Regions from separate parts of the Yersinia mollaretii ATCC 43969 genome, predicted to be linked through region 3. Evidence: predicted binding sites of a transcription regulator. Region 3 holds the regulator's gene; each other region holds the start of a gene.

Region 1 (5,900 bases), 710 kb from region 3:
AGCTCAGCAATGGCATCGGTGTGGCGAGTACTTTCTTGGCGCACATCGATACGCACCAATGGCACGCCAAAGCAGCGAACCCGGCGCAGGGTATCCAACAACTGGCCGTTGGCAATAATCTCCATGCCGCAGGCTTTCAGTGATTGATAGCAGGCGTAGAGCGGGTCCCACAGTTGGTCATTGCTAACCAGCAAATCAGTCGGTGGCAAGACACGCTCGCCTTTCAGGCGTTTTTCTAAGTAAACCTGAGTGTTGGTCAACTGGGTACGGACGCGCTTCATCAGCTCGCGATAAGGTTCCGGTATCTCGTCGCCACCCGCCAGCTCACGCAGTTCCGGCGTGCATTCCGACATCGATAGCTCTGACACCAGCACTTGAATATCACGCAGGAACAGATCGGTGGCTTTCCAGCGGCTAAGCAGCAGCACATGGCGGGTGATTTCAGCGGTCACATTCGGGTTACCGTCGCGGTCGCCGCCCATCCATGACGTAAAGCGAATCGGCACGGCTTCTACTGGCAAGCGGTAGTCGAGGGAGTTTTGCAACTGCTCGTTAAACTCGCGCAAGAACGCGGGCACCCCTTCCCATAAGCTGTTTTCGACCACGGCAAAGCCCCATTTGGCTTCATCCACTGGGGAGGGGCGAATTTTACGAATTTCGTCGGTATGCCATGATTGTGCAACCAACTGCCGCAAACGACGCATGATCTTGTTGCGTTCGTAATCGGCTAAATCATTGTGATCCAACTGGCTCAGGCAGGTATTCACTTCCACCAGTTTATGGATCAGGGTGCGGCGGGTAATCTCGGTTGGGTGAGCGGTCAGCACCAGTTCGATGGATAACTCATCAACCGCGCTACGCATATCTTGCTCGCTCAGTTTTTTGTCTTTTAAGCGGGTGAACAGTTGGGCCAGGGCTTCCGGGTTACTTGCCGCTTCACCGTGTGGCGAAATGCTGTGGTATTGCTCCGCCGTATTCGTCAGATTGAGGAATTGGCTAAAAGCACGGGCCACCGGCAGCAGCTCGTCGTTGGAGAGATTTTGCAGTGTCGTCAACAACTCCTGACGGCTCGCTTCATTACCAGCACGCGAAGATTTGGATAATTTACGGATGGTTTCTACTCGATCAAGAATGTGTTCGCCGAGCGCTTCCTTGATGGTATCCCCGAGTAGTTTGCCGAGCATACTGACGTTACTTCGCATTGCGGAATATTGTTCGTTCATATGACCCCTGACCCATATCCCCTTCGCCCTTGACGCCTACCTGCAACGCCAATGGCTTTGGGTATAAATTTTTATGGTTTCTTTTTGTAAATTAGTTTCACCCAAAAGGCTGAGATGGACAATTCCACTCGCCACGTTCAATTCCATACCCCAATTGACACTATTTTTAGCAAAAAAACATCAATTTTAGGGATATTGCTGAAATTTAATTACCAGACTCAGGTTATCAGTCTGGCTTATGGACAATATTGATCCGCCTACCCCATTAGGGTTATTTCTGTTGGCAGAAATGGTCAACTAACTGACCAATCAGCTCGCGGGTTGGTTCGATAAAGGCCATATCAATAAACTCATCCGGCTGGTGGGCCTGATTGATTGAGCCTGGCCCCAATACCAATGTTGGGCAAATTTGCTGGATAAATGGCGCTTCGGTGCAGTAGTTCACCACCGCCGTGCGCTCACCCAATAATTTTTCGATAACCCCCACCATATGGTGATCTGTCGGGCATTCATAGCCAGGAATCGGCGGATGCAGTTCATCAATGCTCAGGCGGCCCGGCCAGCGCTGGCTGACTGGCGCTAGCGCTTCAGTCATCAACTCATCCAGATCACTTAATGTCAGACCCGGCAACGGGCGTATATCCATATGTAATTCACAGCAAGCACAGATACGGTTTGCTGCATCACCGCCACTGATATGACCGAAATTCATCGTCGGATAAGGGATAGCAAAAGCTGGGTTGTTATAACGCGTTTGCAGTGTGGTGCGCAGCTTCATTAGCTCGGTAATGGATTCATGCATCAAATCAATCGCATTGACGCCGCGCGCGGGATCACTGGAATGACCGGACTGGCCAGTAATGCGGATCGCGCTGGAGATATGCCCTTTGTGCGCCCGCACCGGTTGCAGTGAGGTTGGCTCGCCAATAATGGCAAAGTCAGGGCGCAATTGGGTAGAGGCGGCAAAGTAGCGCGCGCCTGCCATGGTCGTCTCTTCATCGGCGGTCGCCAGAATATAGAGCGGTTTACTCAGCTTGCTGGCGTCGATATCGCGCACCGCATCGAGAATAAAAGCAAAAAAGCCTTTCATGTCGGCAGTGCCCAAACCATATAACTTATTGTCGTGCTCGGTCAGCGTGAAGGGATCACGCGTCCAGCGCCCCTCATCGTAAGGGACGGTGTCGGTATGACCCGCTAGCAGTAATCCGCCATTGCCTTCGCCGATGCTGGCTAATAGATTAAATTTGTGGCGTGTATCGGGTACGGGTTGGATTTCAATACGAAAACCCAAATCGGCAAACCATCCGGCTAACAAGTTGATTAACGCCTCATTGCTTTGATCGAGGGCGCTATCGGTCGCGCTGATCGATGGCGTGGCGATTAACGCCCGATACAGCTCAATAAATGGAGGTAATTTCATCTTCACTGTTGACAGCCTTTGGTTAGGATAGTATCAATATTCATGCAATAATTATGAATAAAAATACATTAAGCTTAAGTGTAAGGGAACCTAAAAACACCCTTAAATTTACGAAAATGTCAATGCTCAATCACATGGGGGACAGTGAAACCTTGCTGACCACCCAAATGCCGATTTTGACTACTTATGTCTTTATACCCATTAAATGTTATACCCAAAGTACTGAGTGTTGTCGCCCGCGAGCCAATCTCGCCGCAACGCGCAGTAAGAAGGGTAAGGTGAACTGAACCCATGCTAAATACGCTAATTGTTGGTGCCAGCGGCTATGCCGGAGCGGAACTTACGGCTTACCTCAATCGTCACCCACATATGAACATAACCGCTTTAGCGGTTTCAGCGCAAAGTACAGATGCAGGAAAATTACTGTCCGACCTGCATCCGCAACTCAAAAGCATCATTGATCTTCCGCTGCAACCCTTGGTAGACGTGGCGCAGGCGGCAAAAGGCGTTGATGTGGTGTTCCTCGCCACCGCCCATGAAGTCAGCCATGATTTGGCTCCGCAGTTTTTAGCGGCGGGCTGCGTGGTGTTTGATCTCTCTGGCGCATTCCGGGTTCAGGACGCTAATTTTTATAGCCAATACTACGGTTTTGAACACCAGCACGCTGATTGGTTGGACAAAGCGGTTTATGGGCTGGCTGAATGGCAGGCCGAAGAAATTAAGCAGGCCCAATTGATTGCGGTTCCCGGCTGCTATCCAACCGCTTCACAATTGGCATTGAAGCCACTGGTCGAGGGCGGTTTACTCAATCAGGCGCAATGGCCTGTGATTAACGCCGTCAGTGGCGTTAGCGGGGCGGGGCGTAAGGCCAGCATCGGCAACAGTTTTTGCGAAGTGAGCTTGCAGCCGTATGGCCTGTTTAATCACCGTCATCAGCCGGAGATTGTTGCTCACCTTGGCACCCCCGTGATTTTCACCCCGCACTTGGGCAATTTCGCGCGCGGCATTTTGGCGACCATCACTTGCCGCCTGAACGCCGGTGTCACGGCGGAAGATATCGCCGAGGCGTACCATAACGCGTATCAAGATAAGCCGCTGGTGCGGTTATATCAGCAAGGCGTACCGGCGCTTAAAGCGGTCGTCGGCCTGCCTTTCTGTGACATTGGTTTCTCAGTGCAGGGCGAGCATTTAATCATTGTTGCGACGGAAGATAACCTGCTGAAAGGTGCTGCGGCACAGGCGGTACAATGCATGAATATCCGTTTTGGCTTTACGGAAACTCAGTCCCTATTGTGAGTCACCAAAGGGCGATAACTGAGTCAAAATGGGCAGAAACTGATACTTTATCCAATTATATTGAGGCGAAACATGATGAACCCGTTGGTCATTAAATTAGGTGGCGTGTTGCTGGACAGCGAAGAAGCGCTGGAACGCCTGTTTACTGCATTGGTGACCTATCGTGAGAAGCATGAGCGCCCGCTTGTGATTATGCACGGTGGTGGCTGTCTGGTAGATGAGCTGATGAAAAAACTCGCGCTGCCAGTGGTGAAGAAAAACGGCTTGCGGGTCACTCCGGCTGACCAGATTGATATTATCACTGGCGCACTGGCGGGAACCGCCAACAAAACGCTGCTCTCTTGGGCGGTGAAACACCAGATCAATGCTGTGGGCCTCTGTCTGGGCGATGGCAATACAGTTTCGGTGACACCACTGGATGCAGAGCTGGGGCATGTAGGGAAAGCGCAACCCGGCTCACCCGCCTTGGTGCAAACCCTGCTGGCAGCGGATTACATGCCAATCATCAGCTCAATTGGTATTACCGCAGATGGCAAATTGATGAATGTGAATGCCGATCAGGCTGCAACCGCACTGGCGGCGACACTGGGGGCCGATCTGATTTTGCTCTCTGACGTGAGCGGTATTCTGGATGGCAAAGGCCAGCGGATTGCAGAAATGACCGCCCAGAAAGCCGAGCAATTAATTGCTCAGGGCATTATTACTGATGGCATGATTGTTAAAGTGAATGCCGCGCTGGATGCCGCTCGCTCATTGGGTCGCCCAGTGGATATCGCCAGTTGGCGTCATGCAGATCAATTGCCGGCGCTGTTTAATGGTGTGCCGATTGGGACGCGGATTCTGGCGTAACGGGCTATTATCTCCATATCAAAACGATTTGTATTCAGAACTTAGACTTAGGGAAGCAAGATTATGGCATTGTGGGGCGGACGGTTTAGTCAGGCAGCAGATCAGCGTTTTAAGCAATTCAATGACTCCCTGCGGTTTGATTACCGACTGGCAGAGCAGGACATTATAGGTTCTGTTGCTTGGTCGAAAGCACTGGTCACGGTGGGTGTATTAACGGCTACCGAGCAGCAGCAACTTGAGCAGGCACTCTCTGTTTTGTTGGAAGAAGTACAGGCCGATCCACAGGCCATTTTGACCAGTGATGCGGAAGATATCCACAGTTGGGTAGAGACCAAACTGATTGGCAAAGTGGGCGATTTAGGCAAAAAACTGCACACGGGTCGGAGCCGTAACGACCAAGTGGCGACGGACCTAAAATTGTGGTGCAAATTCCAGATAACTGAATTAAAAACCGCTGTGCAGCAGTTGCAGCAAGCGCTGGTGATCACTGCCGAAGCCAATCAGGATGCGGTGATGCCGGGTTATACCCACTTGCAACGCGCCCAACCGGTGACTTTTGCGCACTGGTGTCTGGCTTATGTTGAAATGCTCGCGCGTGATGAAAGTCGTCTGCAAGATACCCTAAAACGCCTTGATGTCAGCCCATTGGGTTCTGGCGCATTGGCGGGGACAGCCTATGCTATCGACCGTGAACAACTGGCGAGCTGGCTAGGTTTTGCCTCGGCGACACGCAACAGTCTCGACAGTGTCTCTGACCGCGACCATGTGCTGGAACTGCTGTCCGATGCCAGCATCGGCATGGTGCATCTGTCTCGTTTTGCGGAAGACCTCATCTTCTTCAACAGTGGCGAAGCGGCGTTTGTTGACTTATCTGATCGCGTGACCTCAGGCTCCTCCCTGATGCCGCAAAAGAAAAACCCAGATGCATTAGAATTAATCCGTGGTAAGTGTGGTCGGGTACAAGGCGCATTGACCGGGATGATGATGACGCTGAAAGGCTTGCCTCTGGCTTATAACAAAGACATGCAGGAAGACAAAGAAGGGCTGTTTGATGCGCTCGACACTTGGCTAGACTGCCTGCATATGGCCGCACTGGTGTTGGATGGCATTCA
Region 2 (5,900 bases), 1.7 Mb from region 3:
TGCCCATGTTGTCTCAGTGGATAAATGACATTTTACAAGTTCCACTCAATACCACCGGCGTAACGTTGGCGGGATTATCCCCCCAGAGCAAGCAGGCAGAATTACAATTTTATCTGCCAATTGACACGCTACTTCGGGCCAGTGAATTAGACAGCTTAATCAAACACTATGATCCCCTCTCGCGGCAGTGTCCGGTACTGGATTTTCAGCAAGTGAGAGGGATGCTTAAAGGGTTTATTGACTTGGTCTTCTGCTGGGAGGGTAAGTATTACTTATTGGATTACAAATCAAACTGGTTGGGGGCAGAGAGTAGTGCCTATACCTTAGAGGCGATGACTCACGCCATGGCTGAGCATCGTTATGATCTGCAATATCAGCTTTATACGCTGGCATTACACCGCTATTTACGCCACCGATTACCTAATTATGACTATCAGCGCGACTTTGGCGGCGTCATTTACCTCTTCCTACGGGGTGTCGATAAGCAATATCCGGGTAACGGTATTTTTAGTTGTCGCCCTGAACAGGGGTTGGTTGAAGGAATGGATTGTTTGTTCAGTGGCCGTGCGATAAATAGTGGCGCTACCCATGCAGATGAGGAGGGGTCACTATGATGGCGTTACTGAACCAAGCGGTTGGTGACCACTTACTGCGCCCGCTGGATCTTCAGTTTTCACGAATGATAGCAGGCGATAATGACCCCATGTTGCAGTTGGCCGCCGCTATTCTCAGTGCTGAAACGGGGGCTGGGCATGTCTGCCTACCATTAAATTACTTGCAGCCAGATCAACTATTTGGTGGACGGCAGTCGGCGTTATCACAGGCTTTGTGGCAGGCAGCGGGCGCGCCAGATGAGTCTCATTGGATAGCGGCATTCAATAACTCTGCTGCAGTAAGCGATGGCTCCAAACCAACGCCATTAGTCCTGCAAAATGGCCGCTTGTATCTGCAACGCATGTGGCAGTACGAAGGGGATGTGGTTCGATTTATTGCCAGCGACAGTACGGCTGCATGGGTTAATGAACCTCGAGAAGTAAACGAAACACTATTAAGAGTGACGCTAGATCAATTGTTCGGTCTGGCTGGTGATGAGGTTGACTGGCAGAAAGTGGCTGCTGCCGTTGCTGCGACCCGTCGTATCTCCGTGATTTCCGGTGGACCGGGGACGGGGAAAACCACGACGGTAGCAAAATTATTGACCGCGCTGATACAGCTGAATCAGGGGCAACGGTTGCGTATCCAACTTGCCGCACCAACTGGCAAAGCAGCCGCGCGACTAACGGAGTCACTAGGTAATGCCATTCGACAACTCGCGCTAACCGATGATGAGCGTCGGCTATTTCCAGATCAGGCATCCACGTTGCACCGCTTGTTAGGGGCGCAGCCTAATAGTCAGCGCTTGCGTTACCATCGTGGCAATCCGTTAAATCTTGATGTGCTGGTGGTCGATGAAGCATCGATGGTGGATTTACCGATGATGGCGCGACTCATTGCAGCCTTGCCCGCTAAAGCTCAGGTTATTTTTCTTGGTGATCGTGACCAATTGGCTTCGGTTGAGGCCGGAGCGGTATTGGGTGATATTTGTCGGTTTGCTGAATGGGGTTACAGCGAATCACGGGCTGAACAATTAGCGCGCTTAACCGGGTGTACATTGACCGGAATCATCCCCATTGGTGACGTGCCGACAGATACAGTCAATGTCCGTGATAGCTTATGTTTGCTGCGTAAAAGCTACCGTTTTGATGAAAAATCAGGTATTGGGCAGCTCGCTTTGGCGGTGAATGCCGGGAAGTATCACCATGCATTATCAGTTTTAAACGGCACCTACTCTGATGTTGAATGCTTCTCTCTGGCCGATTCAGATGATTATCAGGTATTGCTGGAGGAGTGTGCCTCTGGCTATCAACATTATCTCCAGTTGGCGTCATCAGGTGCTCACGCTGTCGATGTGTTGGCGGCATTTGGCCGCTATCAATTGTTGTGTGCATTACGAACCGGACCTTTTGGGGTCAGCGGTTTAAATGAACGGATTGAGCAGTTACTGCATCGCAAGAGGTTAATTGAGCGAGCCTCCGGCCCAGTAGGGCGCTGGTATGTCGGCCGACCCGTGATGATTGGGCTTAATGACAGTGCTCTGGGTCTGTTCAATGGTGATATTGGTATCGCGTTATATGACCCGGAAGGCGAACTTCGGGTGCATTTCCAATTACCTGACGGCAGTATCAAGTCGGTACAACCTAGCCGGCTTCCCAGCCATGAAACGGCTTATGCCATGACCGTCCATAAATCTCAAGGATCGGAGTTTGAGCATACCGCGCTGGTGTTACCTAACACTTTTATGCCCGTGCTCACTCGTGAACTGGTTTATACCGCGATTACCCGCGCTCGCCAGCGGTTAACACTCTATTGCAGTGAGGCTGTATTGAGCAATGCGATACGGACACCCACGCAGCGCCGCAGCGGATTGGTTGATCGTTTGAATGAATTGACGAAGTAAAACGGAGGGGGCCATAGCCCCCATGATGTTACAGATAAACTGCTATAGATCAGCCAATAAAATCTTTGAGCGCCGCTGATAGTTATATAACTCCTGCTTCTGAATCGGTAAAACCTCGACCTCAGCGGGAGTAAAACCGCGTTCCTGAAACCAGTGAATGCTGCGGGTCGTTAACACGAACAGCTTTTTAAGGCCCATTTGGCGTGCCTGATTTGCCACTCTCTTAAGAAGCATCTCCCCTCGGGAGGAGCTGCGATAGTCTGGGTGCACTGCCACACAGGCCATTTCACCAATCTGCTCCTCAGGGAATGGATAAAGTGCGGCGCAGGCAATGGTCAGATTATCTCGCTCAATGATGGTGAACTTATCGATCTCCATTTCAAGCTGTTCCCGTGAGCGGCGCACTAAAATCCCTTGCTGCTCTAGCGGTCGAATCAGCTCCAGTATGCCGCCAATATCATTAATGGTTGCTCGGCGTACTTGTTCCGCACTCTCCATGACAATTTGGGTGCCGATACCATCACGGGAGAATAGCTCTTGAACGAGTGCACCATCCTCCTGATAACTCAGCAAATGGCTGCGACGTACGCCGCTGCGGCAAGCTTTTACTGCCCCACGTAGAAAACGCACTGTGCCTGAGTTGTAATCCCCTTCTTGTTCAAGATCCTCAATCCGTTTTTGGGCATCATTTGGGAACAGCTCTGAAATAATGTTGCCTTCGCTATCGGTCACCCCTTGGGATGAGCAGAAACCGATCATTTTTTCTGCTTTGAGTTTGATGGCTAATTGTGTCGCTACTTCTTCGGAGGTGAGATTAAAACTCTCGCCAGTCACCGATACGGCAACTGGCCCCAGCAACACAATAGCGCCATTATCTAATTGACGATGGATAGCCTCCTCATCAATGCGCCGAATGCGTCCGCTGTGGCAATAATCTACACCGTCATCAACGCCTAACGGCTGAGCAATAATAAAGTTGCCGCTAACCACATTAATATGCGCACCTTGTAGCGGGGTGTTATTCAAACTCATTGATAATCTGGCAGTGATATCCAGTTGCAATAGACCCGCTGCCTGCTTAACCATTTCCAGCGTTCGGGCATCAGTGACTCGGGTATGCTTGTGATAAATAGGTTCGTAGTGATGCTGCGCCAAATTGCTATCGATTTGTGGGCGTGCGCCGTATACCACGACCAGCCGGATACCAAGGCTATGCAGTAAACCGATATCGTTAACAATACTAGAGAAGTTTTCATGTTCAATCGCCTCACCACCCAACATGACGACAAACGTCTTGCCACGGTGTGCATTGATATAGGGAACTGAGTGACGAAATCCCTGGACCAGTTCAGTACTACGTTCCTTCACGGTAGACCCTCATTGAATTTTTATTCGCTATTTTTGTATTTTTATTCTTTTTTGACCAAGATGGCAAGCAACAAATTACGATCAAATGCATATGTATGGTGCATGGCTATTAATAAATTGAATAACATAAAAAATGTTTTTCTAATGACAGCATGGAGTTGATTCGTTAAAGTTTTTCCCCATAAAACTTTTTGTTTGTTTTTTATTCATATATTGGTAGTTACTTTGGAGTTACATGGCAGATTCAAATCATAATTCTGGGCGTCGCCGTCTACTGCAAGGTGCCGCCGCAGCCTGGATGCTGAGTGTCAGCCGGGTTGGATTTGCTGCTTCTTCACATATCATTGCAGTCAGGGTCTGGCCCTCTTCAACTTATACCCGGGTGACGCTGGAATCCAATACGCCGCTGAAATATCGTCAATTTGCGCTGAAAAATCCTGACCGCATTGTGGTTGATATTGAAGATGTGCATCTGGATAGCGTACTGAAAGAGATCAGTAGTCAGGTGCAGTCCGGCGATCCTTACCTTAAGCAGGCGCGAGTTGGGCAGTTTGATAAAAACACCGTCCGTCTGGTATTGGAGTTGAAACAAAGCATCAGCCCACAACTATTTACGCTGAAACCCTTTGCTAAGTTCCGTAACCGTTTGGTAGTGGATTTATACCCTGAACAGGGAAGTACCTCGATTGAAGACGATCCCTTACTGGCATTATTGGAAGATTATAATAAAGGCAATGTAGAGCGCAATTTACCCGCAGAGACACCTAAAGTGGGTAAAGCTGGGCGGGATAGACCGATTGTTATTATGTTGGACCCTGGTCACGGCGGTGAAGACCCCGGTGCTATTGGTCGAAACAAAACTCGCGAGAAAGATATTGTGCTGCAAATTGCCCGCCGGCTACGGGCGCTGATTCAGAAAGAGGCGAATATGCGGGTGTTTATGACCCGTAATGAAGATGTTTTTATCCCGCTGAAAGTGCGAGTGGCAAAAGCCCGTAAACAGCGCGCCGATCTCTTTATCTCGATTCATGCTGATGCATTCACCAGTCAGGCCGCCAGAGGTTCATCCGTATTTGCGCTTTCGACCAAGGGAGCAACCAGTACCGCTGCGCGTTTCTTGGCCCAAACGCAGAATGAAGCCGACCAAATTGGTGGGGTCAGCAAAAGTGGGGATCGCTATCTAGACCATACCATGATTGATTTACTGCAAACGGCCACCATCAATGACAGCCTAAAGTTTGGCAAAGAAGTGCTTAACCGGATGGGTAAAATTAATAAGCTGCATAAGAACCGTGTTGATCAAGCGGGCTTCGCTGTTCTGAAGGCACCTGATATCCCATCAATTTTGGTTGAAACGGCATTTATCAGCAATTTGGAAGAAGAGCGAAAATTACGCACCAGTCATTTTCAGCAGCAAGTCGCTGAATCTATTTTTGCTGGTATCAAAGCGTATTTTGCGAATGGTGGGACAATGGCACGGGTGTAATCAGTTGGGAGGTTAATTATTGATATGCAGCAGGGGTTAGATGGCCCTTGCTGGGAGAAAGCTTATCATTTATTGAAAGCCAGAAACAAAAAAACACCCTTTAGGGTGTCTGATGTTGATATGAAAATGATTAAGAATTGGTTGCGGGGGCCGGATTTGAACCGACGACCTTCGGGTTATGAGCCCGACGAGCTACCAGGCTGCTCCACCCCGCGTCCGTCTTAATGCTATTTTCTATCTTACTGCTTAATCATGTAATTGGTTGCGGGGGCCGGATTTGAACCGACGACCTTCGGGTTATGAGCCCGACGAGCTACCAGGCTGCTCCACCCCGCGTCCGTCATTACATTTTTACTGCTGTTGTTGTTTTCACAGCTGAACATCTATTCTACCTATTTAGTCTTAACTTTCAAGACTATCGGACGACATTTGATACTGCTGGTAGCCAGTATCGGTTGGTTGCGGGGGCCGGATTTGAACCGACGACCTTCGGGTTATGAGCCCGACGAGCTACCAGGCTGCTCCACCCCGCGTCCGATTGAGCGCACT
Region 3 (5,900 bases):
ATACCGCCTTTCAACAGGTTACGATGGAAGTCGGCCACCAATGACCCAATATAGCGCGAAGTATATGGCCGCTGGGTCGCTTCATCCTGCTCTTGGCAATACTTGATGTATTTCTTCACACCCAGTGGGAATTTAATGTAGTTCCCTTCATTGATGGAGTACATGCAACCGGTTGCGGGATAGCGTACTTTTTCGCCGGATAAACAGAAAACACCCAGTGACGGATCATAAGTGAAAGTATGAACGCCATAACCTGTGGTATACACCAACATTGTTGAAGAACCGTAGACCACGTAACCTGCCGCCACTTGCTTGGTGCCCGGTTGCAAGAAGTCAGCTTCAGTAATTGGCGTGCCAAATGGGGTGATGCGACGATAGATGGAGAAAATAGTACCGACGGACACATTCACGTCAATATTTGAAGATCCATCCAGAGGGTCCATCAGAACCACATATTTGGCATTTTCTGCCCGCCCGCCATCAAAGATAACAATGTCATCTTCCTCTTCCGAGGCGATACCGGCAACTTCACCGCGTGCTTTTAGGGCCGCTTTCAATTTTTCATTGGCAAACAGATCCAGTTTCATCTGGTCTTCGCCCTGAATATTGGAAACACCGCTGGCACCTAAAATATCAACCAAACCTGCTTTGTTGATATCACGATGAATAATCTTTGCGCCGAGTTTGATTGCTGAAAGTAATGCAGTTAATTCGCCGGTGGCGTGAGAGAAGTCTAGCTGTTTCTCAACGATGAATTCGCCTAACGTTTTCATGACTCAATCCCTGGATCTACGGTTAAATATCGATTTATTAACGAACAACTCACCTGATGGCAGCAGTGTAGCCCAAAGATAAGAATGATTCATAGGCAATTCCGTTTCTTCTCTTTGATTCTGAGCGGTAGAATGGCTGCAAACTCGAAGCTTATTAATACGGAAAATTTATGCGCATTCACATATTAGGTATCTGCGGCACTTTTATGGGCGGTCTGGCGATGCTTGCCCGTTCATTAGGTCATGAAGTGACGGGAGCGGATGCTAACGTGTATCCACCGATGAGCACACTGCTGGAGAATCAAGGGATCGATTTGATCCAGGGATATGATCCGGCTCAACTGAATCCTGCACCGGATTTGGTCATTATCGGCAATGCCATGACCCGTGGTAACCCCTGCGTCGAAGCCGTATTAGAGCAAGGTATTCCTTATGTTTCAGGGCCGCAATGGCTACATGACCATGTGTTGCCAGAGCGCTGGGTATTGGCGATAGCCGGTACTCACGGCAAAACGACCACTGCCGGAATGGTGGCCTGGATACTGGAAGCCTGTGGTTATGAACCCGGTTTTGTGATTGGCGGGGTGCCGGGCAATTTCGATGTCTCAGCCCGTCTAGGTAACAGTCCATTCTTTGTGATAGAAGCGGATGAATATGATTGTGCCTTCTTTGATAAGCGCTCTAAATTTGTCCACTACAGCCCAAGAACGCTAGTGATGAATAATCTTGAGTTCGATCATGCTGATATCTTTGACGATCTTAAGGCGATTCAGAAGCAATTCCACCATCTGGTGCGCTTAGTTCCCGGCAAAGGCAAAATCATCGTGCCAGATAATGATAATCACTTGAAGCAAGTGATGGCGATGGGGTGCTGGAGCGAGCAAGAGTTGGTAGGCGAAACAGGCAGTTGGCTTGCACGTAAAGTCTCGACCGATGCCAGCGTCTATGAAGTGTTTCTCGATAATGAATTAGTGGGCGAGGTCAGTTGGTCACTGGTGGGTGAACACAATATGCATAACGGCTTGATGGCTATCGCCGCTGCCCGTCATGTGGGAGTTTTGCCAGCAGATGCTTGCCGGGTACTGGGTGATTTTATTAATGCCCGCCGTCGGTTGGAGTTGCGCGGCGAAGCCCATGGTGTCACGGTTTATGATGATTTCGCCCACCATCCAACCGCAATACTGGCGACTTTGGCGGCACTGCGCAGCAAAGTCGGTGGAACCGCTCGGATTTTGGCCGTTTTGGAGCCGCGTTCTAACACCATGAAATTGGGGTTATGCAAGAACGAGCTGGCACCTTCATTGGGCCGTGCGGATGAAGTGTTCCTGTTCCAACCGCAGCATATCCCTTGGCAAGTGGTGGAAGTGGCCGAAGCTTGCATTCAACCTGCGCATTGGAGTGCTGATATCGATACGTTAGTCGATATGATTGTGAAAACAGCCCAACCCGGCGATCACATCTTGGTGATGAGTAATGGCGGCTTTGGTGGGATTCATGACAAGCTCTTGAGTTCACTGAGTAAAAAATCTGCGCTAGAAGCTGAGTCTCAGGATTAGGTTAGACAAAAAAATCCCCCGCAGAGCGGGGGTAAAAGGGTTCGTCGGATAGACGACGAGGGATTATTCAGCGTGGTGCTCTCTTAGCTCATCGATTCAATCAATACTCTATTCAATATGCTGAAAATGATTTTTCTCTATTCTCAACCGATTGAATAAACCATCAAACTTGAAAGTATGCCCCTTCAAACGGGGCATACTTTCATACTTAGCGTGTAATCTTATTTGTAAGCTTTAGCTGTGGCGTGCCAGTTATTTTCTTCACGCACTTCAATCACTTTATAAGCTTTAGCGCCCATTGCATCTGCTTTATCAGACAGTGCCTGACGGATATCAGAAGGTGCGCCGTTAAGGCCACTGACGGTAATGGTGCCCATTGGCTGCATGTTAGCGGCTTGAGTGTCATTGATAGAATCAGCTGCAAACACGCCGAATGACAGTGCAGATAGAACGCTCATTGTTGCGATAGTAGTTTTAATGTTCATGTTATTGCCTCTATTTATTCTTTTATCACTTCAAAGGAAGTGTGATTTACGTCACGAAAATGAGTATACATCTAGTAACTGAGAATATTAATAGCGCGCTAATAATATTTATGGTCACTTTTCCGATGGTTACTATTTTTTAAGAACGAAAAGGAATAAAAAATGGCTAAAAAACAGCATGTTTTAGTTAAAGTCTACTATTTTCAATCGGATAAGTGTTTTTGACTAAAAGTGCGAATGGATACGATGGGTTTGACCATGAATAGAGTTAACGTGGTGTTTTATTGCCATTTTAAAAAGAGTAGGCAGTGAAATGCCCTGCTTGGCTTTAGAAAGTTGAGTGTGAGGAGTCAGGAACCGTAGCTGGTAAAGAGACCTAAAAAGAAATAATGCGGCAGATATGCCGCATCTATATACACCAGATATTAAAAAGTGGGATTAAAGCTCTTGATCGAATAGCCCGAGGATAGCTTCATGCAGTTGCTTAACGGTGAAACCTCTGGCTGGTGTCGTGAAGATGGTATCGTCGCCGGCAATACTGCCGAGAATACCCTCAGCCTTGCCTAATGAGTCCAGCAGGCGGGCGATCAGCTGAGCTGCACCAGGGCTGGTATTAATCACAACCACGGAATCATTATAATCAACATCTAATACCAGGTTCTTCAGCGGGCTGCTCGTTGTCGGCACACCTAGCTCTGCGGGTAAGCAGTAAACCATCTCCATTTTTGCATTACGCGTCCTGACTGCGCCGAACTTGGTCAGCATGCGTGACACTTTGGATTGGTTAATATTTTCAAAACCTTCTTCCTGCAAGGCCAAAACGATCTCACCTTGAGAACTGAATTTCTCTTCTTTCAATAACGCTTTGAACGCCTTGATAAGATCTTCTTGTTTTGCGGGATTACGCATTTGCTATGCCCTGAGTAGTCAATAGTGAATAGGATTATTATGCATATAAATGAATTTTTATTCAACATGACTGTGGAGTATTAGCGATAAAAGCATTGATATCAAGGTATGGCGAAGTTTTAACATCATCATACTGTTACAGTTATGCTAAATCAGCATGTATAGAGATTCGGCCTAAGTAACCAAAATGTTATTAAAATGATGTTGTTTTGATGTTACAGAAGGGTGTAATGTAACCGCGAATTAACCTGTCATGAATGCTCCAGTAAATTTTAGAATAATGTGCGCTATATCATTAACGAATAAGCGATTTAATCTAAAATACATAAGCCCTATGCGCCTTTTTGATGCGTGATATCTCAATCTGACTGTTAATAGATTGTGTTTAAAATTACAATAAATTAAGGTGCGTAACTAGATGAATTCACGGCAAATTTAAATTAAATATAATAAGGAGTATAGGATGAAAGTTGCAGTTCTCGGTGCTGCTGGTGGTATCGGCCAGGCCCTCGCTCTTCTACTCAAGACCCAGCTTCCTTCAGGTTCAGACCTCTCTTTATATGATATCGCGCCAGTCACCCCTGGTGTTGCGGTTGATCTGAGCCATATCCCGACCGCTGTTAATATCAAAGGTTTCAGTGGTGAAGATGCTACCCCAGCACTACAAGGGGCCGATATTGTTCTGATTTCTGCTGGCGTAGCTCGCAAACCAGGTATGGATCGTTCAGATCTGTTCAATGTTAATGCTGGTATCGTTCGTAATCTGGTTGAGCAAATTGCGCGTACTTGCCCTAACGCTTTAATTGGCATCATTACCAACCCAGTTAACACGACTGTCGCGATCGCAGCAGAAGTGCTGAAAAAAGCCGGTGTTTACGATAAAAACAAATTATTTGGTATTACGACACTGGATACCATTCGCTCTAACACCTTCGTTGCTGAATTAAAGGGTAAGCAGCCTCAGGATATCGAAGTGCCAGTGATCGGTGGTCACTCTGGGGTGACTATTCTGCCATTGCTGTCGCAAGTTCCCGGCATTAGCTTTACAGAGCAGGAAGTTGCCTCTCTGACTAAGCGCATTCAGAATGCAGGGACTGAAGTTGTTGAAGCAAAAGCCGGTGGCGGGTCAGCGACACTCTCCATGGGGCAGGCTGCGGCGCGTTTTGGTCTTTCTTTGGTGCGTGCTTTGCAAGGCGAAAGCAATGTTGTTGAATGTTCTTACGTTGAAGGTGATGGCAAGTATGCTCGCTTCTTCGCTCAACCCATCTTGTTGGGCAAAAACGGCGTTGCAGAACGTAAAGATATCGGCAAACTGAGTGCTTTTGAGCAGCAAGCGCTGGAAAGTATGCTTGATGTGTTACACCAAGATATTGTGTTGGGCGAAAAATTCGTCAATAACTAATATACCTTACTTGGCGTTGCAGAGGTGCAAATGACCCCCGCTTACCGATTCACTGAGTTGAGTCAGTTTGTTGGGGGGAGTTACCGCTTTATTGCAACGCCAATGACTTTGGGTATAGGTAACACTATGTAGAAGTCGGGGACAGCACTGCCCCTAATATGGCATTATCAACCGCCGGAGCAGATCGCCGACGGTTTTTTTATGCCGAAATAATAGTCTGCCGTATCCTCACTTTTCGGTCGAGAAGTGCTCCTGTTTTTGCGTCAAAATAGCGTGTTGGCCAGATTTCTGAAGGATGAATGTTCAGACACTCTGCAATCAACCATTCCCCCTTTGGCCAGGGGCGAGTCAATGCATTGGCAAGCGTGGATGAACTTAATCCTGCTTTGCGAGAAAGTGCGGCCAGAGTTGTGCCTTCTTTACGTAGTGCAGCAATGATGTCGGCTGGGTGCCAATCAGATTTCCTTAAAATCATCTTTAATCCTTTTTTTTTCTAAGCAGCTGACGCGTTAGTGATATAAATAACGGTACATTGTTAATCGGAACGTGAACATAAAGTGACCATTTAGAAAGATCATATCATTTATTTCTAAAAAGATTTCAAATGTTTTCTAAATATTCCTTTTTTGTGTCATAACGCATACTAGGAAGCAACGCCATGAAAAAAGAGTGGTTTGCCGCTAAGGAACTGGCAGGTCTTGAGGGGTTACCGTCATCACCACAAGGAATCAACCTCATGGCCAAACGTGAGGGATGGGAGCAGCGTCGTCGCCGT

What was found. Region 3 encodes ArgR, which controls arginine synthesis, uptake and breakdown. Its sites were predicted from a motif close to ANTGAATAAAAATACANT; they were not measured.
Positions count from the first base shown of each region.
Region 1: argC (N-acetyl-gamma-glutamyl-phosphate reductase) is a predicted target of ArgR. The motif match lies at 2,696-2,713, and genes of this name have one in related genera.
Region 2: argA (amino-acid N-acetyltransferase) is a predicted target of ArgR. The motif match lies at 3,877-3,894, and genes of this name have one in related genera.

Region 1 covers NZ_CP054043.1:1,075,473-1,081,372, reverse strand. The annotation lists gene ppc (phosphoenolpyruvate carboxylase) at 1-1,223, opposite strand, end outside; gene argE (acetylornithine deacetylase) at 1,495-2,643, opposite strand; gene argC (N-acetyl-gamma-glutamyl-phosphate reductase) at 2,935-3,939, shown strand; gene argB (acetylglutamate kinase) at 4,015-4,788, shown strand; gene argH (argininosuccinate lyase) at 4,852-5,900, shown strand, end outside.
Region 2 covers NZ_CP054043.1:108,593-114,492, reverse strand. The annotation lists gene recB (exodeoxyribonuclease V subunit beta) at 1-614, shown strand, start outside; gene recD (exodeoxyribonuclease V subunit alpha) at 611-2,497, shown strand; gene argA (amino-acid N-acetyltransferase) at 2,540-3,865, opposite strand; gene amiC (N-acetylmuramoyl-L-alanine amidase AmiC) at 4,101-5,351, shown strand; tRNA gene HRD69_RS00520 (tRNA-Met) at 5,490-5,566, opposite strand; tRNA gene HRD69_RS00515 (tRNA-Met) at 5,611-5,687, opposite strand; tRNA gene HRD69_RS00510 (tRNA-Met) at 5,808-5,884, opposite strand.
Region 3 covers NZ_CP054043.1:1,781,282-1,787,181, forward strand. The annotation lists gene fbp (class 1 fructose-bisphosphatase) at 1-773, opposite strand, end outside; gene mpl (UDP-N-acetylmuramate:L-alanyl-gamma-D-glutamyl-meso-diaminopimelate ligase) at 944-2,329, shown strand; gene yhcN (peroxide/acid stress response protein YhcN) at 2,551-2,814, opposite strand; gene argR (transcriptional regulator ArgR) at 3,253-3,723, opposite strand; gene mdh (malate dehydrogenase) at 4,187-5,125, shown strand; gene HRD69_RS07940 (helix-turn-helix domain-containing protein) at 5,325-5,600, opposite strand; gene HRD69_RS07945 (DNA-binding protein) at 5,784-5,900, shown strand, end outside.